DNA from 4 places in the Streptomyces sp. NPDC001315 genome. Region 3 is predicted to be linked to each of the others. Evidence: riboswitches for the same ligand, from Rfam matches in the RefSeq annotation. Region 3 holds a riboswitch; each other region holds the start of a gene.
What was found. Region 3 has a riboswitch for cobalamin ahead of ACFY16_RS03905 (cobalamin biosynthesis protein). Riboswitches for the same ligand answer to the same signal wherever they lie in the genome.
Positions count from the first base shown of each region.

Region 1: another riboswitch for cobalamin. It lies ahead of ACFY16_RS11925 (HoxN/HupN/NixA family nickel/cobalt transporter); the one in region 3 lies ahead of ACFY16_RS03905 (cobalamin biosynthesis protein).
Region 2: another riboswitch for cobalamin. It lies ahead of ACFY16_RS06630 (prenyltransferase/squalene oxidase repeat-containing protein); the one in region 3 lies ahead of ACFY16_RS03905 (cobalamin biosynthesis protein).
Region 4: another riboswitch for cobalamin. It lies ahead of ACFY16_RS08860 (ribonucleoside-diphosphate reductase subunit alpha); the one in region 3 lies ahead of ACFY16_RS03905 (cobalamin biosynthesis protein).

Region 1 covers NZ_JBIAWZ010000003.1:323,540-330,749, reverse strand. Annotated here, with positions in the region: gene ACFY16_RS11940 (DUF4142 domain-containing protein) at 1-90, shown strand, start outside; gene ACFY16_RS11935 (glycoside hydrolase family 13 protein) at 144-1,805, opposite strand; gene ACFY16_RS11930 (ArsR/SmtB family transcription factor) at 1,960-2,319, opposite strand; cobalamin riboswitch at 2,400-2,620, shown strand; gene ACFY16_RS11925 (HoxN/HupN/NixA family nickel/cobalt transporter) at 2,649-3,743, shown strand; gene ACFY16_RS11920 (hypothetical protein) at 4,220-5,002, shown strand; gene ACFY16_RS11915 (helix-turn-helix domain-containing protein) at 5,043-6,386, opposite strand; gene ACFY16_RS11910 (hypothetical protein) at 6,503-6,688, shown strand; gene ACFY16_RS11905 (YncE family protein) at 6,767-7,210, shown strand, end outside.
Region 2 covers NZ_JBIAWZ010000001.1:1,496,657-1,503,866, forward strand. Annotated here, with positions in the region: gene ACFY16_RS06610 (aldehyde dehydrogenase) at 1-333, opposite strand, end outside; gene ACFY16_RS06615 (MBL fold metallo-hydrolase) at 537-1,562, shown strand; gene ACFY16_RS06620 (nuclear transport factor 2 family protein) at 1,630-2,079, shown strand; gene ACFY16_RS06625 (phosphotransferase) at 2,093-2,755, opposite strand; cobalamin riboswitch at 2,826-2,953, shown strand; gene ACFY16_RS06630 (prenyltransferase/squalene oxidase repeat-containing protein) at 3,068-4,309, shown strand; gene ACFY16_RS06635 (SCO2322 family protein) at 4,306-4,962, shown strand; gene ACFY16_RS06640 (energy-coupling factor transporter transmembrane component T) at 4,955-6,058, shown strand; gene ACFY16_RS06645 (ABC transporter ATP-binding protein) at 6,055-7,210, shown strand, end outside.
Region 3 covers NZ_JBIAWZ010000001.1:887,857-895,066, reverse strand. Annotated here, with positions in the region: gene ACFY16_RS03910 (cobyric acid synthase) at 1-983, opposite strand, end outside; gene ACFY16_RS03905 (cobalamin biosynthesis protein) at 980-1,924, opposite strand; cobalamin riboswitch at 2,025-2,160, opposite strand; gene ACFY16_RS03900 (hypothetical protein) at 2,323-2,544, opposite strand; gene ACFY16_RS03895 (anion permease) at 2,579-3,847, opposite strand; gene ACFY16_RS03890 (lysozyme) at 3,991-4,740, opposite strand; gene ACFY16_RS03885 (class II aldolase/adducin family protein) at 4,937-5,689, shown strand; gene ACFY16_RS03880 (alpha/beta hydrolase) at 5,770-6,897, shown strand; gene ACFY16_RS03875 (hypothetical protein) at 7,067-7,210, shown strand, end outside.
Region 4 covers NZ_JBIAWZ010000002.1:370,075-377,284, reverse strand. Annotated here, with positions in the region: gene ACFY16_RS08860 (ribonucleoside-diphosphate reductase subunit alpha) at 1-2,356, opposite strand, end outside; cobalamin riboswitch at 2,480-2,618, opposite strand; gene mctP (monocarboxylate uptake permease MctP) at 2,945-4,573, opposite strand; gene ACFY16_RS08850 (DUF3311 domain-containing protein) at 4,570-4,836, opposite strand; gene ACFY16_RS08845 (GntR family transcriptional regulator) at 5,029-5,793, opposite strand; gene ACFY16_RS08840 (extracellular solute-binding protein) at 6,215-7,210, shown strand, end outside.

The DNA.
Region 1 (7,210 bases), on a different contig from region 3:
CCACCCCCGGCCGCGGGCCAGCCGGAGGTGGTGCTCACCCCGCCGCCGAACGCCACCTCCAGCCCGATCGCGCTTCCGACGGGAGGGTGAGCCCTCCAGGACTCCAGGACTCCGGAACTCCTGGACCAGGAACTGACCGAGCCCTACTGGGCGAGCCAGACGGTCGTGTCCGCTCCCAGCGACCGCCCGTCCCCGTCCAGCGGCGCGCTGCTGAGCAGCACTTCCCCGGGCGGCAGCGGGACCGGTGCGTCCGTCAGGTTGGTGACGCACCGCCAGCCGTCGCAGCGCGCGAACGCCAGCACCCCGGCCGGTGTGTCCTCCGCCCAGGTCAGGTCCTCGCCCTCCAGCAGCTTGCGGCGCAGCCGCAGGGCCGTGCGGTACAGCTCCAGGGTCGAGCCCGCCACACCGTCCTGTGCGGCGACGGCGTACGACGCGAAGGACGCCGGCTGCGGCAGCCAGGCACGACCCGCCCCGAAGCCGTACGACGGACCCGTGGGTGTCCACGGCAGCGGCACCCGGCATCCGTCGCGGCCCTTGCGGGCGTGGCCCGTCTGTTCCCAGATGGGGTCCTGGAGGACCTCGAAGGGCAGGTCGGCGACCTCGGGCAGGCCGAGTTCCTCACCTTGGTAGAGGTACGACGACCCGGGCAGCGCCAGCATCAGCAGGGTCGCCGCCCGGGCCCGCCGCAGCCCGGCGTCCGCGTCGACCGCGGGCGCCCGGCCGCCGGACAGCAGCCAGGCGTTCTCGTCCGTGCCCGGGGGGAGCGTCAGCCGGGAGGCGTGCCGTACGACGTCGTGGTTGGACAGCACCCACGTGGCGGAGGCGCCGGCCGTGCGGGCGGTGGCGAGGGAGTCGGTGATGACCTGGCGCAGCTCGTCCGCGTCCCATCGCGCTTGCAGATACTCGAAGTTGAATGCCTGGCCCAGTTCGTCCGGGCGCGCGTACAGCGCGCGGCGGGCGCCCGGCACCCAGGCCTCGGCGACCGCCGTGCGGGGCGGGGAGTAGGCGTCGAAGATCTTGCGCCAGTCGCGGTAGATCTCGTGGACCTCGTCGCGGTCGTAGTACGGATGGCTGCCGGGCGGCATCCGGTCGAGGGCCTCCTCGCCGGTCGCGCCGACGTCGCCGAGGTCCCGCAACGGCTCGGTGAGGTCCTTGGTGAGCGCGTGCGCGACATCGACGCGGAAGCCGTCGACACCGCGGTCGGACCAGAAGCGCAGGGTGGTGCGGAAGTCGGCGCGGACGTCGTCGTGGTCCCAGTTCAGGTCGGGCTGCTCGGCGGCGAAGAGATGCAGGTACCACTGCCCGTCCGGGACCCGTCGCCACGCACTGCCGCCGAAGACGGACTGCCAGTCGGTGGGCGGGAGTTCGCCGTGCGCGCCCCGCCCGTCGCGGAAGACGTACCGGTCGCGGGCGGCGGACCCGGGGCCGGAGCGCAGCGCCTCCTGGAACCACGGGTGCCGGTGCGAGGTGTGGTTGGGGACGATGTCGACGATCACCTTCAGGCCCAGCCGGTGCGCCTCGGCGACCATGGCGTCGAAGTCGTCCAGGGTGCCCAGGCGCGGGTCTACGTCGCGGTGGTCGGCGACGTCGTAGCCGCCGTCGGCGAGTTCGGAGGGGTAGAAGGGGCTGAGCCACAGGGCGTCGGCACCGAGGGCGGCGAGGTGGCTCAGGCGCTCGGTGACGCCCCGGATGTCGCCGAGGCCGTCGCCGTCGGCGTCGGCGAAGCTGCGGGGATAGACCTGGTAGACGACGGCCTGGCGCCACCAGTCGGGGTTCCGGGAGGAGAGGTCGGGCAGATCGGGCACGCGGTCTCCCTTTGGACGTGGTCGGGCAACTCCAGAAGCCTGTCCACATTGCCCGGAAGGCGAACGTTTTACATCGCCAGGAAGGGACCACTCCCCGTGTGGGCGTGACCGGCACCCTCGCCCGGCCTCCCCCGGGTTCCGGGGCGCCCGTGCGTCATCCCCCGTCCGCGGAACAGTGCTTGAGCAGCGCCCCCACGTCCCCGTCCACCACCCGGTACCGCACGACCCGCCCCTCCTTCTCCCCCTCCACGACCCCGGCCGCCCGCAGCAGCCGCAGCGCCTGCGACACGGCCGGGTCGTTCATGCCCGTCGCGATCGCCAGGTCGGAGACGGCCAGGGGGCCGGTGCGGTGCAGGGCCAGCAGCAGGGCGAGGCGCTTGGGGTCGGCGAGCAGGGAGAAGCGGTCGGCCCAGGTGCGGACGTGACCGGGTTCGCCGATGGCGGCGATCGCGTCGCACACCCGGTGGCCGTCGATCGTGCGGCGGTCGGCGCGGTCGGCCGGGACGAGATGCATGACGCCATCCTCGCAGGCAGCACTGTGTGATCTTGAATACCTGCGCAGGTATGCAGCTATGCAGGAGACCGCCCGCCCCCCTACGGTGGGCGGGCCGTGGTGTTCGGGAAGCCGGTGTGATGCCGGAGCGGCCCTCGCCACTGTGATCGGGGAGTTCCCGTCCCGTCCGGCACCAGCCGGGCCACTGGTCGTACGACCGGGAAGGCAGGGGCGGAAACGTACGACCCTCCCCCACTCTCGACTTCGCTCGAGCGGGAGGTACCCCCAAGCCAGGAGACCGGCCACGGCATCTCACGAAGTGATCCACGAGGTGCTGGAGCGTGAACCGGATGACCCTGCCCGACCCTGCCCCGACGTCCTTCAAGTGGCGGCGCGAGGACACCCTGAAGACAGCGGGGCTGATGGCGGTGATCGCCGCCCTGCACGTCGTCGCCTTCGGAATCCTGTTTCTCCTCGTCGTACCCGAGCACTACGAGGTCGGCAGCAAGGCCTTCGGCGTCGGCCTCGGCATCACCGCCTACACCCTCGGCATGCGGCACGCCTTCGACGCCGACCACATCGCCGCGATCGACAACACCACCCGCAAGCTGATGGCCGACGGCAAGCGGCCGGTGTCGGTGGGCTTCTGGTTCGCGCTGGGGCACTCCAGCGTGGTGGTGCTGCTCGCGCTGCTGATCGCGGGCGGCACCCAACTCGCCGGCCGGGTGATGAACGAGGACTCGCGCACCCACCAGGTCCTCGGCTTCATGGGTACGACGATCTCCGGCACCTTCCTCTATCTCATCGCCGCCCTCAACCTGGTCGCCCTGCTCGGCATCCTGAAGGTCTTCAAGGCGATGCGGGCAGGAACCTACGACGAGAAGGAACTCGAACAGCACCTGGACTCCCGCGGCTTCATGAACCGCATCCTGGGCCGCCTCACCAAGTCCGTCTCCCGCCCCGGCCAGATGTACCCCCTCGGCTTCCTCTTCGGCCTCGGCTTCGACACCGCCACCGAGGTCACGCTGATGGTGATGGCCGGCTCGGGCGCGGCGGCGGGCCTGCCCTGGTACGCGATCCTGTGCCTGCCGCTCCTCTTCGCCGCGGGCATGAGCCTGTTCGACACCCTGGACGGCACGTTCATGAACTTCGCCTACCAGTGGGCGTTCTCGAACCCCGTCCGCAAGGTGTTCTACAACCTCACCATCACCGGCCTGTCCATCGCCGTCGCCTTCTTCATCGGCACGATCGAACTGGTCGGCGTCCTCCACGAGAAGCTCGACCTGCGCGACGACGTCACCGGCTGGATCGCCGACCTGAACCTGGACAGCGTCGGCTACGTCATCGTCGGCCTGTTCGTCGTCGTATGGGCGGCGGCCGTGGCGTACTGGCGGCTGGCGAAGGTGGAGGAGAAGTGGGCGGTACGGCCCGCCGACACCACCTGAACAGCCACCCCGGGCGGCCCTGAACAGATCTCGGCCGAGCCCTGAGACGGCCGGCAGCCCCCCGTTGCCGGCCGTCCACCGCGCCCGGGTGAGGCTTACGTACCGGCGCGCCGGCACCATCCGGTCAGGGCAGAGCCGAAGTGTCCGAGCCCCGCCCGGCAGGAGTTCCCTGGCCCGGCCCAGCCGGGCCGGATGATTCACCCTCGGGGTCGGCCGCAGGAGCCCTCGGAGCGACGCTGCGCACCGTCGCCGTCCCACAGCGCGCGCTGCCCCGGCCCGCGACCCGTGGCACGATCCGCTCCGCCGGCTCGACCGCCGGCCGGGCCACGGCTGTCGCGCTCGCGCGTCGCGGGCAGGCGTGCCGCCCTGGCCGGCGCCCGCCCGCTCACCCGTACGGACCGCCGCGCTGGTGCCCCCGTACCCCTGGTGTTGCCGTGAAGGGACGGACTCCCGACACACCCCCTGGAGCCACCCCGATGACCCGCGTCCGCTCCCTTCTCGCCTCCGCCCTCTCCGCCGCCACGCTCCTGACCACGTCTGCCTGCCTGGGCGCCGCCGAGGGAGCTCCTCATGCCCCCATAGTTCCCGCCTCCTCCGCGGCCCCCTCCGCCCACGCCTCCTCCGCGTCCTCCTCCGCGCTCACCGACGCCCAGGCCCGCGCCGCCCTCGTCACGGACACCGACCTGGGCGCCCCCTGGGTCCCGACGCGTGGCGCGGCGACCTGGCGGGACGGACTGCTGAAGGCGAAGACCTCCGTGACCGAGTGCCAGCGCCTGCTCGACGCGCTCTACGCCGACGAAATCCTCGGTGCCCCCGCCCGCGCGGTGACCGGCCTCGACGACACCGACACCGAGGCGCAGCTGCGCTACCAGGTCTCCGCCCGGTCACCGGCGGCCGTGGACAGCGCGCTGGCCTGGTTGCGGACCATGCCGCAGAAGTGCGCGCGGTTCACTGCCTCGTCGACGACGGCCGCCGTACTGGACGTCCAGGTCTCCGACGAGGCGCTGCCCGAGGTCGGCGACGCCCGGCAGGGCCTGCGGGTGACGGTGGCCGCGGTGACCGGGCCGGAGGGCCAGACGCTCGACGGCGACCCCGCCACCCTCTCCCTGGACGTCGCCGCCGTCCGCGTCGGCCAGGACGCGTTCGCCCTCACCAACGGCGGGATGGGCGACGTACCGAACGACGCCACGCAGGCGGCCGTACAACTCGGCGCCCAGCGTCTGACGGAGATCCGCAAGCAGGGCCGGGCGCAGGTCTGACGCCAGGGCGTCGGTGCCGCGATCTCCTGCCGGCGGCTTCTCACAGGGGCGGCTGGGCGGGCGCCGGTCCCAGAGTCGTCGTGCCCGGCGCCGTACGGTGTCCGAGCCCCGTCCGGTACGCGTCCAGCGCCGCCTCCACCCGCCCGGTGCGGCGCAGCAGGTCGCCGAGGAGCCGGCACAGGTCGGCGAGGTCGCCGGCGGCTCCCGCCCGCTCCAGCAGGCTCAGCGCGCGCACGTAGTGCTCCTCGGCGGCCTCGGTGTCGCGGGCGTCGTCGGCGATGATGCCGAGGAGGCGGTGCGCGCCGGCCGCGTGCACGGCGCCGCGCTCGGGCGAGAGGTCGCCGAGGACGTCGTGCAGCAGGGCGGCGGCCTCCTCGGACTTTCCCCGCCGGTGCAGTACGTCGGCGAGCTCGACGGCGACCTGGCTGCTGTAGAGGGCGGCACGCTTGGCGGCGAGCATGGCGAGGGCCTCGCGCAGCTCGCCCTCCGCCCGCTCCATGTCACCGTTCTGCGCGTAGACGTAGCCGCGCATCCAGTGGCAGTTGGCGAGCTCGGTACGGATCTGCAGCTGCCGGTAGAGCTCGGCGGCCTTGGCGAGCGAGGCGTCGGCCTCGGCGAGCCGCCCCTCGGCGAGCAGGGTGCGGGCGACCGACCGGTGCATGTGGGCGACCAGGGCGGGGTCGCCGACCTGGGGCGCGAGGGCGAGGGCGAACTCGGCGGCCTGGGCGGCGCGGGCGTGGGCGCCCATGTCCATGTAGGGCCCGATGGCGGAGGCGTACAGCAGGAGCAGCGCGTCGGGGTCGTGCAGTCCGCCGCGGTTCAGCTCGTCGAGGGTGGACTCCAGCAGGTACACGGCGTAGCGGAGTTCACCGGCGAGGTAGTGGGACAGGGCCCGCCCGCGCAGCGCGGGCACCCTGGCCGGCAGCGGAGCCTCGGCGAGACACGCCTCCGCCCGCTCGAAGCAGGCCCGGGCCGTCCCCAGGTCACCGGTCTCTATCCCGCACTCACCGAGCCCCAGCAGCGCGGTGGCCTGCACTTCGGCCAGTCCCTGCGCCTCCGCCTCCGCGAGCAGGACGGAGTATCGCTCGGCCGCCTCCTCGGCCTCGCCCGTGGCGAGGGTGCGCTGGGCCTCGGTCAGCCGCAGCCGCAGATCGGTGACGAGCCGGGCGGACCGCCCGGTGGCCAGCTCCCCGAAATCGACCCCGAGCCGCTCGGCGATATGCCTGAGCGCCTCGTCGGAGGGCCGCACCCGTCCCGCCTCCAGGGTGGAAATGTAGGCAGGTGTGTACGTCGGCTCGGCCAACTGCCGCTGGGTCAGCCCGCGTTCGCTGCGCAGCCGCTGCACGCGACGCCCGATGACCTCGGGCTCGTCCCTCTCGCCCACGCCCCCGCTACCCCCAACTACCCCTGGAACTCTTGCGGTTCGACCATGACACGCCCTAGGTTAAACCGCGAGTTAAACACGCTTAACACTTCACTGTCACCCCTTGCGAGGTCGCCGTGCCCGGACCCACATCCGCGCGTTACACCAGGGGCTTCGCGGCAGCCGTGCTCGCCACGGCGAGCCTGATCCTCGCGGCGAACGCGGGACCGGCGCGGGCCGCGGAAGAGGGGCCGCGGGCAACCCGACCGCCCGCGAGCGCACCTGCCGCACCGCTCTCACGGTTCTCACCAGCCTCTTACTGACCAGTTCACCTCGATGTCAGTACCGTGACCTAATCTGCGCAGTCTGATTCCACTTTCGTTCCGGGGGGTTCGAAACACGTGCGCAGACGCACTCTTCCCGCCGCGACAGCACTCGCGGTTCTCTTCGGCTCCGTCGCGCTGGTCGCGGGCGGCGCCGGGTCGGCGGCAGCCGACTCCAGCACACTCCTGCCCCTGAAGGCGACCGGCGACATGGTCGTCGACGGGGTTCACCACCGGGTCTTCATCAGCGACCCGACCAGCGGTCAGGTCGTCGTGACCGACTACGCGGGCTCGGTCGTCGCGACCGTCGGCTCGCTGCCCGGCGTCCGCGGACTGGAACTGTCCGCCGACTCCGCCACCCTCTACGCGGCCGTGGGCGACGCCGACGCGATCGTCGCCATCGACACGGCGACCGCGACCGAGGCCCACCGCTACTCCACCGGCACGGCGGACCCGCAGTACCTCGCCGAGGCGGGCGGCAAGCTCTGGTTCGGCTACGGCGGCGCCGCCAAGGGCAACATC
Region 2 (7,210 bases), 610 kb from region 3:
GCCGAGCGCCTGCGCGAGGACGCTCCAGGAGTACGGCGATCCGTTCTCGGACGAGATGACGTGGGCGATCTCCTCGTGCCGTACGGCGATCGCGTCCTTGATGCGAGTGACCACCTCGAGCCGCTCGTCGAGCGTCATCCGCGGCCAGGGCCCCTCGTCGAACGCCTTCCGCGCGGCGGCGACCGCCCGGTCCACGTCGGCCGTCGAGGCGTGCGGCACACGCCCGATGACCTCCTCCGTGTGCGGCGAGATCACCTCGATGACGTCCTCGCCCAAGGGGTCGGTCAACTCCCCGCCGATGAACAGCTGTCCGTGTTCCACGAGCTCGGTCATGGCGACTGCCTCCCAGACAAGGCTCTCTGACGATCCATCAGATACGAAGAACTGATACCAGTTCCCCTCGAAGGAGTCCACGGGCCTCACACCGGTTCACCCCACCTCCCCGACTTCGCGAGTCCTGAGCCTGACAGGTGACTTGGGCTCCCATTGGAACCGGTTCTAGTTATAGTGGCTGGAACGCGGCGACAGGGGGGCTCATGTCACAGGTGACGGACCACGGCGGGGGCGTACGGTCCCTGAAGGTCCCCATCCCGGACAATCCCCTCGGTCACACGCTCGTGTACGTCCTCGACACCGACCGCGGACCGGTGCTGGTCGACACGGGCTGGGACGACCCCGCCTCCTGGGACACCCTCGCCGAGGGGCTCGTCGCGTGCGGCACCTCGGTCGGCGAGATCCACGGGGTCGTCGTCACCCACCACCACCCCGACCACCACGGCCTCTCGGGCAGGGTGCGCGAGGCGTCCGGGGCCTGGATCGCCATGCACGAGGCGGACATCGCACTCATCCGGCGGGCTCGCGGGACCCGGCCCGACCGCTGGTTCTCCTACATGGCCGGCAAACTCGCGGCGGCCGGCGCCCCCGAGGAGCACCTGGCACCCCTGCGCGGCGCCGGCCCACGCACCCTGCCCGGCCTCGCGCCCGCGCTGCCGGACCGCGAGATCGTCCCCGGCGAACTCCTCGACCTGCCGGGCCGCCGTCTGCGCGCCATCTGGACCCCGGGCCACACCCCCGGCCACGTCTGCCTCCACCTGGAGGAGGAGCACCCTTCCCAACTCCCGGGCCACGGCCGTCTGTTCTCCGGCGACCACCTGCTCCCCGAGATCACCCCGCACATCGGCCTGTACGAGGACCCCGACGACGCCACCGTCACCGACCCCCTCGGCGACTACCTCGACTCCCTCGAACGCATCGGCCGCCTCGCCCCCGCCGAGGTGCTCCCCGCCCACCAGCACACCTTCACCGACGCACCGTCCCGGGTAAGGGAGCTGCTGGCCCATCACGAGGATCGGCTCGACGACCTCCTGACCCTGCTGGCCGAACCCCTCACCCCGTGGCAGCTCGCCGAGCGCATGGAGTGGAACCGGCCCTGGGACCAGATCCCGTACGGATCAAGGAACATCGCGGTCTCGGAGGCCGAGGCCCATCTGCGGCGGCTGGTGAAGCTGGGGCGGGCGGAGGCGGTGCCGGGGGGCGAGCCGGTGACGTACGTGGCGGTGTAAATCGCTCGTAGCCGCGGGGGCCCTGCTGATACCAACAGGCATGGACAACACGCATCCCCCGGGCCCCATGGATCCCATGGCTCGGCTCCTCACCGAACGTGCCTGCGAGCGCCTCATCCTCGACTTCGTCCACCGCCTCGACCTCGGCGAACCGCCCTCCGTCGCCGAGCTGTTCACCGAGGACGGCACCTGGGCGTGGCCGGAGGGTGAGCGGCTGGTCGAGGGGCGGGACGCGCTCCGCGCGTACTTCGGCTCCCGCCCGGCCGACCGGCTCTCCCGACGCCTGATGTCCAACATCCGCGTCACGGTGACCTCGCCGGAGACGGCGACCGCCACGTCGTACTTCGCGACCTACCGCCTCGACGGCTACGCGGGCGGCACGGTGCCCGCCGGCCCGCCCGTCCAGGTCGGCCACTACGAGGACACCTTCGCCTTCTGCCGCACCGACGACCGATGGCTGCTCTCCTCCCGGGTCCTCTTCCTCCCGTTCGGCGGCCCGACACCACGAGCGTCGTAGGGCGAAACGATCCCTAGGACACCAGCGACCGGATCAAGTGCTCGGCCGGTCCCAGGAGTTCGACCTCCCGCCTGCTCATCGTCGGGTTGGCCGCACGGCGCCGCCGGGCCTCCAGGAGGCCGGTCTCCGTGAGGGCGGAGGGGTCGGCGAGCAGGGCGGTCAGCATCGCGCGCGCCGGTTGGGCGACAGGCTCGTCGCCGACGGCGACCTGGGCGAGGATCACCGCGGACATGCCCCAGTCGAGCCCCGGATCACCCTCCTCGGCGTTGGCCCAGTCGATCACCCGGGGGCCGTCGGGGGTGAGGATCACGTTGTCGGGGTGCAGGTCGAGGTGGAGCACGCGGGTGGAGGCGGAGCGGCGGCCCGGAATGGCGTGCAGGGCGCCCAGCAGCCCTGCCAGCACGCTCCCCGCCTCCTGCGGACCGAGCGAACCGGCCGCGTACGCCTGGAGCATCGTCGGCCCCGGCAGCCGCTCCATCACCAGGTCGGTCCGCGAGTCGCCCCCGAGCCGCACCCGAGGCACCGGGTAGCCATAGCCGCGTACGTACTCCATCACCGCCCCCTCGGCGGCCGCGTTCCCCCGGCCGTCCCGGTCGCGGCGCAGCACCCACGCCCCGTCGATCTCGTACACGTCGGCCGTGCGGCCGGAACCCAGCAGTCTCCCCGTCGGTGGCATGGCGCGAACCTACCCGTGCCTTCGCCGCCCCCCAACGCGGCTCCACAGCCGCCCCTCAGCGTGTTTCTACGGGCCGGTAGAGTGGCGGCGTCGTCATCACACCTGTACGGGGGGAAGCCGGTGCAATTCCGGCGCTGACCCGCAACCGTGAGCCACCGCAGCGTGGCGAGCCGGATCGCTCCGTACGGTTCGTGACCGGCTCACGCGCACCGGCCGTCCGCCGGTGTACGGCACCGTCGAGGTCTACGGAGCCGAGCCGCCCGGGGTGTCCCGTGCTGCCCGGCTCCCCGCAGGGAGAGGCATCCGCCGATCATGAACGTCCGCCGCAGTGCCGCGGTTCTGGCCGCCACCGCCGTGATCGGCGCCGCCGGGCCCGCCGTCGCCGCCGACCCGTCCCCGTCGCCCTCGGTGGCGATACCCACCGGGCTGTACGGCCGCACCGATCCCACGTACGACGGTGTCTGGCGGCAGTCCCTCGCCCTGCTCGCGCAGGACTCCGTGGGCGTGCGGCCGGCCTCGTCGGGCATCGCCTGGCTGATCGGGCAGCAGTGCGCGAACGGGGCGTTCGCCGCCTTCCGCGCCGACACCGCCAAGGCCTGCGACGCGGGGCTCATGGTCGACACCAACAGCACGGCCGCCGCCGTCCAGGCGCTCGCCGCGCTCGGCGGCCACGGCGCCGTCACCGAGAAGTCCGTCGCCTGGCTGAAGTCCGTGCAGAACGCGGACGGCGGCTGGGGCTACTCCCCGGGCGGCGCCAGCGACGCGAACTCCACCTCCGTCGTCATCGGCGCGCTCACGGCGACGGGCGAAAAGCCGCAGGACATACGCAAGGGCGGCAAGTCCCCGTACGACGCCCTGCTGAAGTTCGCGCTCCCCTGCGACAGCGACAGCGACCAGAGCGGCGCCTTCGCCTACCAGCCCGACAAGAAGGGCGACCTCACGGCCAACGCGGACGCGACCGCGGCAGCCGTCGTCGCCGCCCTCGGCAAGGGGCTCGCAGGCACCGCCCCGAAGGCGGCCGAAACCGACCTGACCTGCAAGGACGCCTCCGCCGATCCCGGGCAGGCCGCTCGCAACGGTGCCGCGTACCTCGTCGAGGCGCTGGCCAAGGACGGCCACCTCACGTCGGCGCTGCCCGGCGCCGAGGACCAGCCCGACTACGGCAACACCGCCGACGCGGTCGTCGCCCTCGCCACCGCCGGCCAGGTCAAGGCGACGGTCCCCGCCGTGCGCTGGCTTCAGGCCAACTCCGTGAAGTGGGCGCAGCAGAGCGGCCCGGCCGCGTACGCGCAGCTGATCCTCGCCGCGAACGCCTCGGCCCAGGACCCGCGCGACTTCGGCGGCCAGGACCTGGTGAAGCTCCTCGACGCGACCGGCCCGGGCCCCGTGTTCGTGCCGGACGCCGAATCGACGTCCCCGGGCGGCTCCGGGGACGCCGCGGCAGCGGACGACGACTCCGGCAACATCGTGTGGATCGCCGGCGGCGGCCTTCTCCTCGTCGTCGTCGCCGTCGGCTACCTGCTCTTCGTGCGCGGCAGGAAGCGCCGGTCGTGAGCCGCCGCCGCGCCGCCACCGCTCTGCTCCTGGCCGTCCTGCTGCCCCTGCTGGGGGCCGCCGGCCAGGCGCAGGCCGCCGGTTACCGCTACTGGTCCTTCTGGGACCGCGCCGGCGACCACTGGACGTACGCCACCCAGGGCCCGTCCACCGTCCGCCCGTCCGACGGCGACGTCCAGGGCTTCCGCTTCGCGGTCAGCGTGGACTCCCAGGACGCGACGGTGCCGCGCGGCACCGCCGACTTCGCGACGATCTGCGCGACGACGCCGGCGCGGGACGGGAAGAAGCGGGTCGCCCTGGTCATCGACTTCGGCACGCTGTCCGACGCGCCCTCCGGCGAGACCCCGCCCTCACCCCGGACGGTCTGCGCCCGCGTACCCTCCGACGCGACCACGGCGGAGGCCCTGGCAGCGGTCGCCAAGCCACTCCGCTACGACACGAGCGCCCTGCTGTGCGCGATCGCGGGATATCCGGAACAGGGCTGCGGGGAGCAGGTGTCGGCCGGGAAACAGCCGACGGCGCCGGCGAAGAAGACAGCGACGAAGAAGACGACGGACGAGGGCCCGTCGGTGGGCCTGATCGCGGGCTCCGCGGCGGTGGCCGCGCTGGCGGCGGCAGCGATCTGGCAGGCCCGGCGGCGCAGGAATGCGTAGCCGCGGGCATCGGGCCACCGTGCATCCAGGTGCCTGGTGGCTCTGGTCCCTGTCGCTCGGCACCGCGGCCACCCGCACCACCAACCCCCTCCTCCTCGCCCTCCTCATCGCGGTCTCCGCCTACGTCGTCGCGACCTGCCGGCCCGCCGACGCCTCCTGGTCCCGCTCCTACGGCGCCTTCGTCAGACTCGCCCTCGCCGTGCTCCTCGTCCGCCTCGCCTTCGCCATCGCCCTCGGCTCCCCCATCCCCGGCACGCACGTGATCGTCACCCTCCCCGAAGTCCCGCTCCCCCACTGGGCCCAGGGCATCCGCCTCGGCGGCAGGGTCACCGCGGAGGGCCTCCTCTTCGCCCTGTACGACGGCCTGAAACTCGCCGCGCTCCTCATCTGCGTGGGCGCCGCGAACGCCCTCGCCGGCCCCACCCGCCTCCTCAAGTCCCTCCCCGGCGCCCTCTACGAGACCGGCGTGGCCGTCGTCGTGGCCCTCACCTTCGCCCCGAACCTCATCGCCGACGTCCAGCGCCTGCGCGCCGCCCGCCGCCTGCGCGGCCGCCCCGACAAGGGCATACGGGGCCTGCTGCACGTAGGACTCCCGGTCCTGGAGGGCGCGTTGGAGCGGTCCGTCGCCCTCGCCGCCGCGATGGACGCCCGCGGCTACGGCCGCACCGCCGCCGTCCCCTCCCCGGTCCGCCGTACCACCGCCGCCCTCACCCTCGGCGGGCTGCTCGGCGTCTGCGCCGGAACGTACGGCCTGCTCACCGCGGAGGGCGGCACGTACGGCATCCCGGTCCTGCTCGCCGGACTCGCCGCCGCACTGGGCGGCCTGTGGCTCGGCGGGCGCCGTACCCCGCGTACCCGCTACCGCCCGGACCGCTGGGACCTGCGCGCCTGCCTCGTCGCCGGCTCCGGTGCCGCCGTCGCCGTGCTGCTCACCCTCGCCGCGTCCGCCGACCCGGCGGCCCTGCACCCCGGCGTCGTCCCCCTCGTGGCCCCCACCCTCCCCCTCCGGGCCGCCGCGGCCGTACTCCTCGGTCTGCTCCCCGCTTTCCTCGCCCCCGCCCCCGCCCTTGCCCCCGCCCACAAGGAGTCGTCGTGATCCGCTTCGAGGACGTCTCCGTGACCTACGACGGTGCCGCCGAACCCACCGTCCGGGGCGTGGACTTCGAGGTCCCGGAGGGCGAACTCGTCCTGCTCGTCGGCCCGTCGGGCGTCGGCAAGTCCACCGTGCTCGACGCGGTCAGCGGTCTCGTCCCGCACTTCACCGGCGGCACCCTGCGCGGCCGCGTCACGGTGGCCGGCCGTGACACCCGCACCCACAAGCCGCGCGAACTCGCCGACGTCGTCGGCACGGTGGGCCAGGACCCGCTCTCGCACTTCGTGACGGACACCGTCGAGGACGAACTCGCCTACGGCATGGAGTCGTTGGGCCTCGCCCCGGACGTGATGCGCCGCCGCGTCGAGGAGACCCTCGACCTCCTCGGCCTGGCCGACCTGCGCGACCGCCCGATCGCCACCCTCTCCGGCGGCCAGCAGCAGCGCGTCGCGATCGGCTCGGTCCTCACCCCGCACCCGCGGGTCCTGGTCCTCGACGAACCGACCTCCGCACTGGACCCGGCCGCCGCGGAGGAGGTCCTCGCGGTCCTCCAGCGCCTCGTCCACGACCTCGGCACCACGGTCCTCATGGCCGAACACCGTCTGGAACGCGTCGTCCAGTACGCCGACCAGGTCGCTCTCCTGCCGGGCCCGGGCGCCACCCCGGTCCTGGGCACCCCGGCGGAGGTGATGGCGGTGTCCCCGGTGTACCCGCCGGTCGTCGACCTGGGCCGCCTGGCGGGCTGGTCCCCGCTCCCCCTGACGGTGCGGGACGCCCGCCGCCGGGCCTGCGACCTCCGGGAACGGCTGACGGGGCTCCGGGACGAGCCGGCACCCGCGCCGGAACCGATACCAGCACCGGTACGAGCCCCCTCGCCCCGCCCGGCCGCCTCCCCCCGTTGGCGCCTGCGCAGAAAACGAGAAGTGGCCGCCGCCTCCACCCCACCACCTCCCGTCGCCGAGGTCCGCTCCCTCGCCGTCCGCCGCGGCCGCGTCCAGGCCCTCCGCCACGTCGGCCTCACCGTCACCCCCGGCGAGACCATCGCCCTCATGGGCCGCAACGGCGCCGGCAAGTCCACGCTGCTCAACACCCTCGTCGGGCTCGTCGAGCCGACCGCCGGCACGGTCCGCGTCGGCGGCGCCGACCCTCACCGCA
Region 3 (7,210 bases):
GCCACCGCGTCCGCGAGGCCCCGCTCCCGCAGCCACTCCAGGGCCTTCACCGTCCCCCGGGTCCCCGGGATCACGACGAGATCGGCGTCGGAGAGTTCCTCCGCCCGGTCCACGAACCGCACGACGACACCCGGTTCGGCGGCCAGCGCGTCCACGTCCGTGAAGTTGGACATGAGCGGGATCGCGCAGACGGCGACCCGCAGGATGTCCTCGCCGACGGGGGAGGAGACCGTGGACTCCCGCACGGCTCCCCGCAGGGAGACCCGCAGTCCGTCCTCCTCGTCGATCCCGAGGCCGTGCTGGAAGGGCAGGACACCGTACGTCCGTCGCCCGGTGAGGCCGTGCAGCATGTCGAGCCCGGGCTCCAGCAGCGACACATCGCCGCGGAACTTGTTCACGAGGAACCCGGCGACGAACTCCTGGTCCTCGGGCGACAGCAGCGCGACCGTCCCGAAGAAGGAGGCGAACACGCCCCCACGGTCGATGTCCCCGACGACCAGGACGGGTAGCCGCGCATTGCGGGCGATGCCCATGTTCACGATGTCGGTACGCCGCAGGTTGATCTCGGCCGGGCTGCCCGCCCCCTCACAGATCACTGCGTCATACGTGCCCCGCAACTCGGCGAGACAGTCGAGGACGGTGCCGAGCAACTGCTGCTGCCGCCCGCCGTGATAGCCGCGCGCCGTCATCTCGCCCACGGGCTTGCCCATGAGGACGACCTGGCTGCTCCGGTCGCTCCCGGGCTTGAGCAGCACGGGGTTCATGAGTGCGGTCGGCTCGACGCGCGCGGCCTGCGCCTGCATGGCCTGCGCGCGCCCGATCTCGGCGCCCTCGCGGGTGACGAAGGAATTCAGGGACATGTTCTGCGCCTTGAACGGCGCGACCTTGACGCCCTGCCGCACCAGCCACCGGCAGATCCCCGCGGTGACGACGCTCTTGCCGGCGTCGGAGGTGGTGCCGGCGACCAGGAGACCACCGCTCATGACGTACGCCCCTTCACGAGAAGTCGCGCGGCGGCACTGACACCGAGCGCGAGCCAGCCGACGCGACGGGAGAGCCGTACGGCCCGGTCGATGTCCGCGACCCGGACGGCGCGCCCGTCACCGCCGTTGAGTACGGGCCGGTGCTCGACCCGCCCGGCGTAGGAGAGGGTCCCGCCGAGCCGCACGCCGAGGGCCCCCGCGAACGAGGCCTCCACGGGACCGGCGTTGGGACTCGGATGCCTGGCCGCGTCGGCCCGCCAGGCCCGTACGGCCCCCCGCGGATCGTCTCCGGCCACGGCCGCGAGTACGGCGGTGAGGCGGGCCCCCGGCCAGCCGGCGACGTCGTCGAGCCGGGCGGACGCCCACCCGTAGCGCAGGTAGCGGGGCGACCTGTGGCCGACCATGGCGTCGAGGGTGTTCACGGCCCGGAACCCGAGCAGCCCCGGCACGCCCCCGACGGCCCCCCACACCAGCGCGCCGACGACGGCGTCCGAGGTGTTCTCGGCGACCGACTCGACGACCGCCCGGGCGATCCCGTCGGCGTCGAGGGCCTGCGGATCCCGCCCGCACAGATGCGGCAGCCGGGCGCGGGCACCCTCGACGTCCCCGGCTTCCAGGGCCCGCCCGACGGCCCGGGCCTCCCGGGCGAGCGAAGTCCCCCCGACGACGGCCCAGGTGGCGGCGGCGGTGAGGGCGACGGAGGCGGCGGTGGAGGTGCGTACGGCGCGGGTGGCCACGGCGCCGAGCGCCACTGCGCCGCCGGCGCACACCATGGTGTGCAGCGCGCCCCGGCCCCGATGGTCCCGCCACAACACCCGCTCCACGGCCCCGGCCGCCCGCCCGAACGCGGCGACCGGATGCCCACGGCGCGGATCGCCGAGGAACAGGTCGCCCAGGAGGCCGGCCGTGGCGCCGTACGCGAAGACGCGATCGGCACGCATCCGCTCAGCCGATCGCGGCGGGACCGGGCAACGACCTGGTGCTGAGTCTCAATCCGCAGCCGAGCATGGCGATATGTCCTCACTCAGGGTGTCCGCGCCCTGGTTCGACGAGACCGGCGGTGAGAGTTCCTGGCTCCCGGGGCTTACTACCCCGGTGACAGTGGCGGGACCGCGCCGGATTCGCACCGGCTTCCTCTCCTGCCGCCGTAGATGGCTCCGGCAGTCCACCACGGGCCCGGAAGGGCCGTCAACCTGCTGTTGACCTGGGGTGGAGGAGTGTGTGAAGGCCCACACGCGCGGCATGTGCCTGCTGTGTGAAGCCGGTTGGGCAAAGGGGAGGGCGGGAGGAACCCGTGGGTGCCTCCCGCCCTCGTCTCGACGAACGGTGTGCCTGGGAGTCAGGCGACGATCAGGTAGATCCCGTAGCCCACCGCGGCCGCGCAGGCCGCGAAGCACGCGTACGCGCCCGTCACGGCCAGCGTGGCGGACCCACCCTGCGCGGAGGCCCGCTCCTGGCGCGAGAGGCCCATGATGCCGAGGGTGAACAGGGACACGAGGGCCACGGTGACCACGAGGCTGACGCCGAACACGGAACCCAGGGTTGCCCAGTCGATCTTCATGGTGATGCTTCCTTCTTAACCGGGTGCGCGGGGCTCAGACGGCGGCGGCCGGCGGGGACACCGGGTCGGCGGCGGCCGCGGCGGTGGCCTGGGCGGGGATCGTGGCCGGGGCGGGGATCGTGGCCGTGAGGTCCTCGGTCACCGTGCCCGCGGGGGGCGGGGTCACCGCGGCGATCGCCGTGGTCACGACGCCGGCCGGCTCCTGGGTGGCGTTGACGTTGTTGTGGTCGACGACCTCGCGTCGGGAGAGCTTCCAGATCGCGGCGCTGGAGGCGATCAGGAAGACGGCGACGACCGCCGTGCCCCAGTCGCCCAGGTCGGTCACGGACTCGGCGAGGGCACCGACCACGGCGGCCGCCGGCAGGGTCAGGACCCAGGCGACGAGCATGCGGGTCGCGGTGGACCAGCGCACGACGCCGCCCTTGCGGCCGAGGCCCGCGCCCATCACCGAGCCGGAGACCGAGTGGGTGGTGGAGAGGGAGAAGCCGAGGTGGGAGGAGGCCAGGATGACCGTCGCGGCGCTGGTCTGGGCGGCGAAGCCCTGCTGCGGCTGGAGGTCGGTCAGGCCCGTGCCCATGGTGCGGATGATGCGCCAGCCGCCGAGGTACGTGCCGAGCGCGATGGCCAGACCGGCGGAGAGGATGACCCAGACGGGCGGGTCGGAGTCGGGCGCGACGGCGCCGCCGGCGACCAGGGCGAGGGTGATGATGCCCATCGTCTTCTGCGCGTCGTTGGTGCCGTGGGCCAGCGAGACCAGGCCGGCCGAAGCGATCTGGCCCGCGCGGTAGCCCTTCGCGGCGGACTTGCCGTCGGCCTTCTTGCCCAGCGTGTACGACAGGCGGGTGGCGAACAGCGCGGCGACACCCGCGACGATCGGGGCCGCGACGGCGGGGATCATGACCTTGGTGACCAGTGCGTCGCCGTGGACGGCGCCGGTGCCCGCCGAGGCGATGGTGGCGCCGATCAGACCGCCCATCAGGGCGTGCGAGGAACTGGAGGGCAGGCCCACCAGCCAGGTCACCAGGTTCCAGAGGATCGCGCCGACCAGGGCGGCGAAGATGACCTCGGGACGGATGCCGGTCTCGTCGACGAGACCCTTGGAGATCGTGTTGGCGACCTCCACGGAGAGGAAAGCGCCCACAAGGTTGAGCGTGGCGGACATGGCCACCGCGACCTTGGGCTTGAGGGCACCGGTCGAGATGGTCGTGGCCATCGCGTTGGCGGTGTCGTGGAAACCGTTCGTGAAATCGAACGCAAGTGCGGTTACCACCACAATCGCGAGGATCAGCGAGAAGCTTTCCATTTACCCAGGCAATCGTTCGAGGTCATTGGCTGGACGAAGGTAAGTAACCTGGGTGAACGGAAGGTGAACTGAGGCGGGCGTTGGAGTGTCATAAACGGAGGGCCGCCGCTCCGTTCGGAGGCAGCGGCCCGGATGCCGCACGGCTAGTAGCCCCGGGCGAACGATTTCAGGCGGCTCGCCGAGCCGTTGAAGAGATTCTGGTCACCCGGCAGGCTGCCGCTGTTGTCGTACTGCCAGAAGGTCCAGAACGACCACCCGGCGGGCAGTGATCCGGCTTCGGCCGAGTTGTGGCGGGCTATCCACAACGCGTGACTGGAGGCGAAGGCGCTGCTGCCGCCGGTGCAGGTGTTCCACCAGTGGGTGGTCGTGTAGATCACCGGACGGCGGCCGGTGAGCCGCTTCACCTCGTCGCTGAACGACCAGATCCAGGCGACCATCTTCGCCTTGCTCAGCCCGTAGCACTTGTGCTTGCCGTCGTACGGGTTGTACTCGATGTCGAGCGCGGGCGGCAGCGTTCTGCCGTCCGAGGTCCAGCTGCCGCCGTTGCGCACGAAGTACGCCGCCTGTGTCCTGCCCGACGACTTGTCCGGCAGCGCGAAGTGGTACGCCCCGCGGACCAGGCCCGCGTTGCGCGAGCCGTTGTACTGCTGGTCGAAGTAGGGATTGCGGTAGGTGGTGGACTCGGTCGCCTTGACGTAGACGAACGTGGCTCCCTTGGCCTTCGCTTTCGGCCAGTCGACGTTCTTCTGGTGCGACGAGACATCGTGCCCCTTGGGCGGGCTCGCCGCCGAGGCCGGCAGCTCGGTGAGCGCGGTCCCCCCGAGCGTGAGAGCCGCCACCGATGCGGCTATCACGCCGGCACGGTGGCGGGACGGTTTGCGATCACGGGCCATGTTTCCCCCCGGAATGGCTGCGTGCACGACAAATCCCCCAGAGGCTACTGGAGGACCGGTGCATGCCCGTCGATCTCCGGCCAAGGGGCTCGAGAAAGGCATCTATACGTATATGCGCCCTTACGGAGCTGCGGCTTCCGGCCTACAGTGCCCCGGCCCCGCAGCGCGCCGCGGCCGCGCCTGGCAGGATCGCGGCATGGCTGAGCAGCGGCGCGACGAGCGGGGCGGACGGGGCGTCCGGGGCGGCGCACAGGTTGTGCGGGAGGGCGCCGGAGGTGTGGGGGAGCCGCGGGGGAGCGGTGTGGGTGAGGAGGGGGCGCGCGCCTGGGCCGCCCTCGTCGCGACGGCCCGCCGGACCGTGTCCGAGGGGCTGGTTGTCGGCACCTCCGGCAACGTCTCGGTGCGCGTCGGGGACACCGTGCTGGTCACGCCGTCGGGTGTGCCCTACGACCGGCTGACGCCGGACGACGTGACCGGCGTCGACCTCGACGGCCGCCAGGTGCTCGGCACCCTCGTCCCGACCAGCGAGCTGCCCATGCATCTCACCGTCTACCGCAGCACCGACGCCCGCGCCGTCGTGCACACCCACGCCGTGCACGCCACGGCCGTCTCCACGCTCGTCCCCGAGCTGCCGGCGATCCACTACATGGCCGGCGCCCTCGGCGGACCCGTCCGGGTCGCCCCTTATGCGACATACGGCACCGATCAGTTGGCTGAGAACGTGCGCCACGCCCTTGCCGACCGCACCGGCTGCCTCCTCCAGAACCACGGCACCCTCACCTACGGCGCCACCCTCGACCAGGCCTACGACCGCACGGCCCAGCTGGAGTGGATGTGCCGGCTGTGGCTGACGGCGTCCTCGGTGCCGGGCCTGACGCCGAACCTGCTGTCGGCCGAGCAGATGGCGGAGGCGGGGGAGCGGCTGCGGGGGTACGGGCAGCGGCGCTGACTCCCCTCCCGCGCTTGCTCACGTCACCCCGCCCGGGCCGCCCACTGGCCGCTCGCCCGGTCCGCCGCGACACTGGACTGGTGCGCCCTGCCAAAGCGACGGCCGCTGCCGTCACCGCAGTGATAGGGGCCGGTGCCGCCGCCGTGGCCGCGGGCCGACTCGCCAGCGATGCCGCCCTCAAGGCGCCACCCGGCAGGCCCCTGCCCACCGAACCCCGGCTCACCGTGCACGGCACGGCCGCCGGGCAGATCACCCTGACCAGGGACCTGGCCTCGCTGCGGCCCGGCGTCTACGGCCTCGCGGGCGACGGCTCCCACGCCGTGGTCGGCGACGTCCTGGACGCCGCCCCGCACACCGCCGACACCGTCGTACGCCGCCTGGAACGCGTCACCCACGGCACGCTGCGGCAGCACGACAAGGTGTGGCTCACCCCGAACGTGCACATCGGCAACCCGAGTGCCGCCCTCGGCCTCGACCACGCCGACGTCGACGTCCCGGGCGAACTCGGTTCCCTCCCGGCATGGTTCGTCCCGGGCGCCCGCGAAACCTGGGTGATCGCGGTCCACGGCCTCGGGACCACCCGGGAACACCCGATGAACATCATGGAGTTCCTGCACCGCCACCGCTTCCCGGTGCTCGCCCTCGCCTACCGCGGTGACCTCGGCGCACCCCGCCCTGCGGACGGCCTGAACCACCTCGGCGAGACCGAGTGGCGCGACCTGGACGCCGCGATCCACTACGCGGTGCGCTACGGCGCCGAGCGGGTGGTCCTGCACGGCTGGTCCACCGGCGCCAACATGGCCCTGCGCGCCGCCGCGCACTCGGGACTGCGTGACCGGGTCTCGGGACTCGTCCTGGACTCCCCGGTCCTCAGCTGGGAGACCACGCTGCGCGCCCTGGCCGCGGCCCGCCGCACGCCGGAAGCGCTGCTGCCGCTGGCCGTCCTCGCCGCGCAGGGCCGCACGGGCATGAACAGCGACGGGGCCGACGAGGCCGCCGACCCCGGCCTGCTCCAGGTGCCGACCCTGATCTTCCACGGCCCCGACGACACGGTGGCCCCCTGGCCCCTCTCCCGCCGCTTCGCCGGCCGCCGGCCCGACCTGGTCACCCTCCAGCCCGTCGCGCGCGCCCCGCACGGCGCCATGTGGAACGCCGACCCGGCGACCTACGAGGAGGGCCTGCGGCGTTTTCTGACCCCCCTGATGTGACCGTGCCGAGCACCCGTCACCGACCGGTCGGCCCGATTCCGTTTAATGCCGTACCACTGGCCTGATCACACCTGTCAGCCCCTCTCCCGAGCACGTGCGTTGGCCAGTCCCGTCGCCCGCCGTGACATTCCGTTTGGGTTTTCGCACGGTCAACCGGAAGACTGCACCCGTGACGTCCCGTATCCCGCGCGACTCCAGGCTTCGACTCGTCCGCCCCCGACCCCTGGCCGCCGCCCCCAGAGCTGTGAACCAGCGGCGCTCGCGCCGCCCCGCACCCCGACCTCCGGAGGGCACACCGGCCCCCGCGGAACTG
Region 4 (7,210 bases), on a different contig from region 3:
CGGGGTTCTCGAGCGAGCAGGCGACGGCGTCGGGGTCGGCCGCCTGCTGGACGGGGATGGTGGCTTGCGCCTGTGCCGCGCGGGCGATGCGGGTCGCCGGGCGGGAGCGCAGGTAGTACGTCGTCTTCAGGCCCGACTTCCAGGCGTACGCGTACATCGAGGAGAGCTTGCCGATGGTCGGCGTCTCCAGGAACAGGTTCAGGGACTGGGCCTGGTCCAGGAACGGGGTCCGGGCGGCTGCCATGTCGATCAGACCGCGCTGCGGGATCTCCCACGCCGTGCGGTACAGCGCCCGTACGTCGGCCGGGATCCACGCGAAGTCCTGCACCGAGCCGCTGGAGTCGCGCAGCGCCTCACGGGTGCGCGCGTCCCAGACGCCGAGCTCCTTCAGGTCCTTCACCAGGTACGAGTTGACCTGGAGGAACTCACCGGACAGCGTCTCGCGCTTGAACAGGTTGGACACCTGCGGCTCGATGCACTCGTACACGCCCGCGATGGACGCGATGGTGGCGGTGGGTGCGATCGCGAGGAGCAGCGAGTTGCGCATCCCCGTGGTGGCGATACGTTCCCGCAGGGCTGCCCAGCGCTCCGGCCAGGTGAGCTCGACGTCGTAGTGGTCGGGGTGCAGGACGCCCCTGGCCGTACGGGTCTTCTCCCAGGCCGGCAGCGGGCCGTTGCGCTCGGCCAGGTCGGCGGAGGCCTCGTACGCGGCGAGCATGATGCGCTCGGCGACACGGGTGGAGAGCCGCTTGGCCTCCGGGGAGTCGAAGGGCAGGCGCAGCTTGAAGAAGACGTCCTGCAGACCCATCGCACCGAGCCCGACCGGACGCCACTTGGCGTTGGACCGGCCCGCCTGCTCGGTCGGGTAGAAGTTGATGTCGACCACGCGGTCGAGGAAGGTGACGGCGGTGCGGACGGTCTCGTCCAGCCGCTCCCAGTCGATGTCGCCGTCGACGACGAAGGCGCCGAGGTTGACCGACCCCAGGTTGCAGACCGCCGTCTCCCCGTCGTCGGTGACCTCCAGGATCTCCGTGCAGAGGTTGGAGGAGTGGACGACGTGGCCCGGTTCGGCCGTCTGGTTGGCGGTGCGGTTGGCGGCGTCCTTGAAGGTCATCCAGCCGTTGCCGGTCTGGGCGAGGGTGCGCATCATGCGGCCGTACAGGTCCCGGGCGGCGATCGTCTTCTTCGCCAGCCCCGCCGCCTCCGCCCTGCGGTAGGCCGCGTCGAACTCGTCGCCCCACAGGTCGACCAGCTCGGGCACATCGGCGGGGGAGAAGAGAGACCACTGCGCGTCGGCGTTCACGCGGCGCATGAACTCGTCCGGGATCCAGTGCGCGAGGTTGAGGTTGTGCGTACGACGCGCGTCCTCACCCGTGTTGTCGCGCAGCTCCAGGAACTCCTCGATGTCGGAGTGCCAGGTCTCCAGGTAGACCGCGGCCGCGCCCTTGCGCCGGCCGCCCTGGTTCACCGCGGCGACCGAGGCGTCGAGGGTCTTCAGGAACGGGACGATGCCGTTGGAGTGCCCGTTCGTGCCGCGGATCAGCGAACCGCGGGAACGGATCCGGGAGTACGAAAGGCCGATGCCGCCGGCGTGCTTCGAGAGGCGGGCGACCTGGTGGTAGCGGTCGTAGATGGAGTCCAGCTCGTCCAGCGGGGAGTCGAGGAGGTAGCAGGACGACATCTGGGGGTGCCGCGTACCGGAGTTGAAGAGCGTGGGGGAGGAGGGGAGGTAGTCGAGGCGGCTCATGAGCCCGTAGAGCGCGGCGACTTCGTCCAGCGCGCGTGCGCCTGTTTCCGAACTGAGCGCAGTGTTCTCGGCCAGGCCGCTCGCGACACGCAGCATGAAGTACTGGGGCGTCTCGATCACGCGACGGGTGATCGGGTGCCGGAGCAGATAGCGGCTGTGCAGGGTGCGCAGGCCGAAATAGCCGAAGCGGTCGTCGGCGGCGACGTCGACGAGTGCGTCGAGACGGTCGGCGTGGATGCGCACGAACTCCGCCGTACGGTCGGCGATGAGCCCTTCCCGATGCCCGACGGCGACGGACTCGGTGAACGTCGTCACGCCCTGCGAGGCGGCCTCGGCGGCGATGCTGATGGTCAGCAGCCGGGCGGCCAGCCTCGAGTAGGCCGGGTCCTCGGAGATGAGCCCCGCGGCCGCCTCCGTGGCCAGCTCGCGCAGCTCCGTCTCGTCCGCCCGCGCGGACCGGCCGCGCAGTGCGGCGGCGGCGACCCGGCCGGGGTCGGCGTCGGGGAGGTCGGCGGTCAGCTCGGTCAGGGTCCGCAGCAGCGCGGTACCGGGACCGTCGGGCTCCATCGCCGGGGTGGCTGAAGCCGGATCGGCTGGCGCGATGGTCACGTGGGGCTCTCCCTCGCTCGGCACGGGGCCTTGCGGAGGGCAGCGGGCAGCACACGAACGCACGGGGGCGTCGCGTCCACCGGCCCATTCCACGAGGCCCGGACGTCAGGGCACCCGGACCGGATGGCCGGGCGCGCTGTCCACAGGTCCTCGGACTGACTCCTGTGCACAGATGTGCACAAGTACACCGTTGCGGGACAGTTCCGGATTCGCACCGGATTCCCCTGCGACGACAGCGAGCATGAGCATACATCTTGTGCCGGGCTGCGGTGTCACCCCCAGATGTTGTGTCTGGTCGGCTTCGGAGCGTGGCAGAGCGTCAAATCGTGGGTGAGGAGAGTGATGTCGGAGAGGTGCGGGACGGGGGTCCGGTCGCTTGTCCCGCCCCCGCCGCCGCTACCCGTAGGTTGACCCTCCGTGCCCGTGCATCAAACGCCGGACGGGCTGGACTTTCGCCGACCGGGCTTTTCAGTGCCGGTCCGCGTCATCCAGCCCGTCCGGCGTTTGAGGACGAGGCCGTTCAGGCCGAAGCGGGGGTCTGGGGGGCGGCAGCCCCCGGAGAGACCCGCGACGACACCCGAGGGGCGGCTAGTGCGCCGACCCCGCCGTGGCCGGCGGCAGTTCCACCTGTACCCCGGGGTCGCCCGCGTCGGCCGTGTAGTCCGCCGGGGACGTCTCGTCGACGCCCTCCGGGGCCTTCAGGGCCTTCAGGACGAAGGTGAGGACCACCGTGACGACCACGTTGAGCACGAAGGCGGTGAGGCCGATGTAGCCGATCTCGCCGATGCCCGGGATCTCCTTCGACGAGCCGCCGAAGTGCTTCTGCGTGGGCGAGGCGACACCGTACGCGGCGAGGGTGCCGTAGACCATGCCGACCGCCCAGCCCGCGAGCAGCGCCCAGCGGTGGAACCAGCGGGTGAACAGGCCGCCGACCAGCGCCGGGAAGGTCTGCAGGATCCAGATGCCGCCCAGCAGCTGGAAGTTGATCGCGACGGTCTTGTCCATGGTCAGGACGAAGACCAGAGCACCCACCTTCACCAGGAGCGAGACCAGCTTGGAGACCTTCGTCTCCTGCTGCGGCGTCGCGTCGGGCTTGATGAAGTCCTTGTAGATGTTGCGGGTGAAGAGGTTCGCCGCCGCGATCGACATGATGGCCGCCGGGACGAGCGCTCCGATGCCGATCGCCGCGAAGGCCACGCCCGCGAACCAGTCCGGGAACATGTCCTCGAACAGCTGCGGGATGGCCAGCTGGCCGTTCTGCACCTTCACACCCGCCGCGATCGCCATGAAGCCGAGCAGGGCCAGCAGGCCCAGCATCAACGAGTACAGCGGCAGGATCGTGGTGTTGCGGCGGATCACGTCACGGCTCTTCGAGGACAGCGTCGCGGTGATCGAGTGCGGGTACATGAACAGGGCCAGCGCGGAGCCCAGCGCCAGCGTGGCGTAGGTCCACTGGTTCGCCTCGCCGGGAACCACCGCGCCGCGCGGTTTGCCCGTCGCGGGGTTGGTCTGGCTGAACGCGTCGCCCGCCTTGGCGAAGATGTCGTCGAAGCCACCCAGCTTGATCGGGATGTAGATGATCGCCACCGCGATGACGATGTAGATCAGCGCGTCCTTCACGAACGCGATCAGGGCGGGGGCGCGCAGACCCGACGAGTACGTGTACGCCGCCAGCACGCCGAAGGCGATCAGAAGGGGGAGGTCCTTGACGAACCAGTTCGTGTCCTCGCCACCGCCCACGCCCATCACGTCCAGCACCGCCTGGATACCGACGAGCTGGAGCGCGATGTACGGCATCGTCGCGAGGATGCCGGTCACGGCGACGGCCAGCGACAGACCCTTCGAGCCGAAGCGGCCGCGCACGAAGTCCGAGGTCGTCACGTACCCGTGCTTGTGCGAGACCGACCACAGGCGCGGCAGGAACGTGAAGATCAGCGGGTAGACCAGGATCGTGTAGGGCACGGCGAAGAAGCCCGACGCGCCCGCCGCGTAGATCGCCGCCGGGACCGCGACGAAGGTGTACGCCGTGTACAGGTCGCCGCCGAGCAGGAACCAGGTGATCCAGGTGCCGAACGAGCGGCCGCCCAGGCCCCATTCGTCGAGACTGTGCTCGTTCTCGGCCCTGCGCCAGCGCGCGGCCAGGAAGCCCAGGACCGTGACCGCCAGGAAGAAGAAGATGAAGACGCCGAGCGCGACGCCGTTGACCCCGTCCTTCACTTCGACGCACCCCCCTGCTGGGAGGCGCGGGCGCGCTGGTCACGCTGCCACAGCTGGTACGCGGTCATCGTCAGCGCCGTGGAGATGAGCACCCACAGCATCTGGTACCAGTAGAAGAACGGGATGCCGATGAGTGTCGGATCCGTCTTCGAGAACGATCCGACCCACAGCATCGCCACGAAGGGCGCGACGAGGCAGAGGGCGATGACGACGCGCACAGGCGTCACCAATGGCCCTCTGTCCACTTCTGGTGTATTCGACATCTGGCGGTTCCGTCCCCTCACTGATCACCGTTAACGCGCAGGCAATCTAGGTCACGGTGTCGCAGAAGCGGAACCCCCGTCCGTATATCGGGCACACGGCGGGCGTCGGAGGCGGTCGTCGGCAGCAGCGGAACCCCTGTCGGGGGTCCCGGTCCTGTCGGTCTGTCGCTGCCCCCGCGTGCCCCAAGTCGCTCAGTCCTGCGGGCGCTTCAGCCGGGCCACGAACTTGTAGCGGTCCCCCCGGTACACCGACCGCACCCACTCCACCGGCTGGCCGTCCTTGTCCAGCGAGTGCCGGGACAGCATCAGCATGGGCAGGCCCACGTCGGTGCCGAGCAGGCCCGCCTCGCGCGGGGTGGCCAGTGAGGTCTCGATGGTCTCCTCGGCCTCCGCGAGGTGGACGTCGTAGACCTCGGCGAGGGCGGTGTACAGGGACGTGTACTTCACCAGGGACCTGCGCAGCGCCGGGAAGCGCTTCGCCGACAGGTGGGTGATCTCGATCGCCATCGGCTCGTTGTTGGCCATGCGCAGGCGCTCGATGCGCAGGACGCGGCCACCGGCGGTGATGTCGAGGAGGCCGGCGAGGGTGTCGTCGGCGGTGATGTAGCCGATGTCCAGGAGCTGCGAAGTGGGCTCGAGGCCCTGGGCGCGCATGTCCTCGGTGTACGAGGTGAGTTGGAGCGTCTGCGAGACCTTCGGCTTGGCGACGAAGGTGCCCTTGCCCTGGATGCGTTCGAGACGGCCCTCGACGACGAGCTCCTGGAGCGCCTGGCGGACGGTGGTGCGCGAGGTGTCGAACTCGGCCGCCAGGGTCCGCTCGGGCGGGACCGGCGTGCCGGGCGCCTGCGTCTCCGTCATGTCCAGCAGGTGCTTCTTCAGGCGGTAGTACTTGGGCACGCGCGCGGTACGGACGGTGGCCCCACCCTCGTTCTCCGCACTGCTGACGTCGGTGCTCATGCTCTGCCTTCCCGGCTCCGGGTGCCGAAGCGACCGACATACCCGTCGACCGCGGCTCACATCGTGGCACGGCTTCGTGTGCGGGGTGTCCCCTGTGGATGACTCGCACTCCGTGATCCCCTCTGTATACCGTCGGGGCCCATGTTGGTCTAGTCCAGCACGCCGGGCCGGCGTTCGCGGTACGCGCGAACAGGGCAGTCCGTTCTGGTCGCTTGCGAAATGAAAAGTCCCTGCATATCGCGGTCCCGTAACGGACGACTCGGGCGCCCTCGAACACCCTTGACAGCCCTATTGGTCTGGGCCAAGCTCCCCCCTACTGGTCTACACCATTGGTCCAGTCCCGGCCCCGCTGGGCGGTACCCACCACAACGGTCACCGCAGGGAGCGTGGGGGGTTTGAGGGCATCCCTGAGGAGGGTGGCGTGAAGCGCAAGCTGACAGCCGCGATCGGTATCGCGGGCATGATGGTCTCCATCGCGGCGTGCGGGGGCAGCGACGACGGCGGTGACAGCAAGGCCGGGGCGGACGGTTACAAGGGCCAGACGCTCACCGTGTGGGTCATGGACGGCTCCTCGCCGGACCAGTGGCAGAAGGACGTCACCGCCGCCTTCGAGAAGAAGACCCAGGCGAAGGTCAAGTTCGAGATCCAGCAGTGGAACGGCATCCAGCAGAAGCTGACGACCGCACTGTCGGAGGAGAACCCGCCGGACGTCTTCGAGATCGGCAACACCCAGACCCCGGCCTACGCCAAGACCGGCGGCCTGGCCGACCTCGCGGACCTGAAGAGCGCCATCGGCGCCGACTGGACGCAGTCCCTCAACAACTCCTCCGTCTTCGACGGCAAGCAGTACGCGGCGCCCTGGTACTTCGCCAACCGCGTCGTCATCTACAACAAGAAGGTCTGGGCCGACGCCGGCATCAAGGACCTCCCGAAGACGCGTGACGAGTTCTACGCCGACCTGAAGCAGATCGGCGACAAGACCAAGGCCGAGCCGATCTACCTGCCCGGCCAGAACTGGTACCACTTCGTCGGCCTGACGGTCGGCGAGGGCGCCGAGCTGGTCAAGAAGGACGGCGACAAGTACGTCTCCAACCTCGCCGACCCGAAGGTCACCGCGGCCATGGAGACGTACAAGAAGTTCCAGGCGCTGTCCGAGGCGCCCAAGGACAAGGACGAGGCCACTCCGCAGCAGGGCGAGGTCTTCGCCAAGGGCAACGTCGGCGCGTTCATCGGCATGGGCTGGGAAGCCGGCACCGCGATCAAGGCCAACCCGGCGATCGAGAAGGAGATCGGCTACTTCACCATCCCCGGCGCCACGGCCGCCAAGCCCGAGGGTGTCTTCCTCGGCGGCTCCAACCTCGCCGTCGCCGCGGGCAGCAAGAAGCAGGCGCTCGCCAAGGAGTTCCTGAAGATCGCC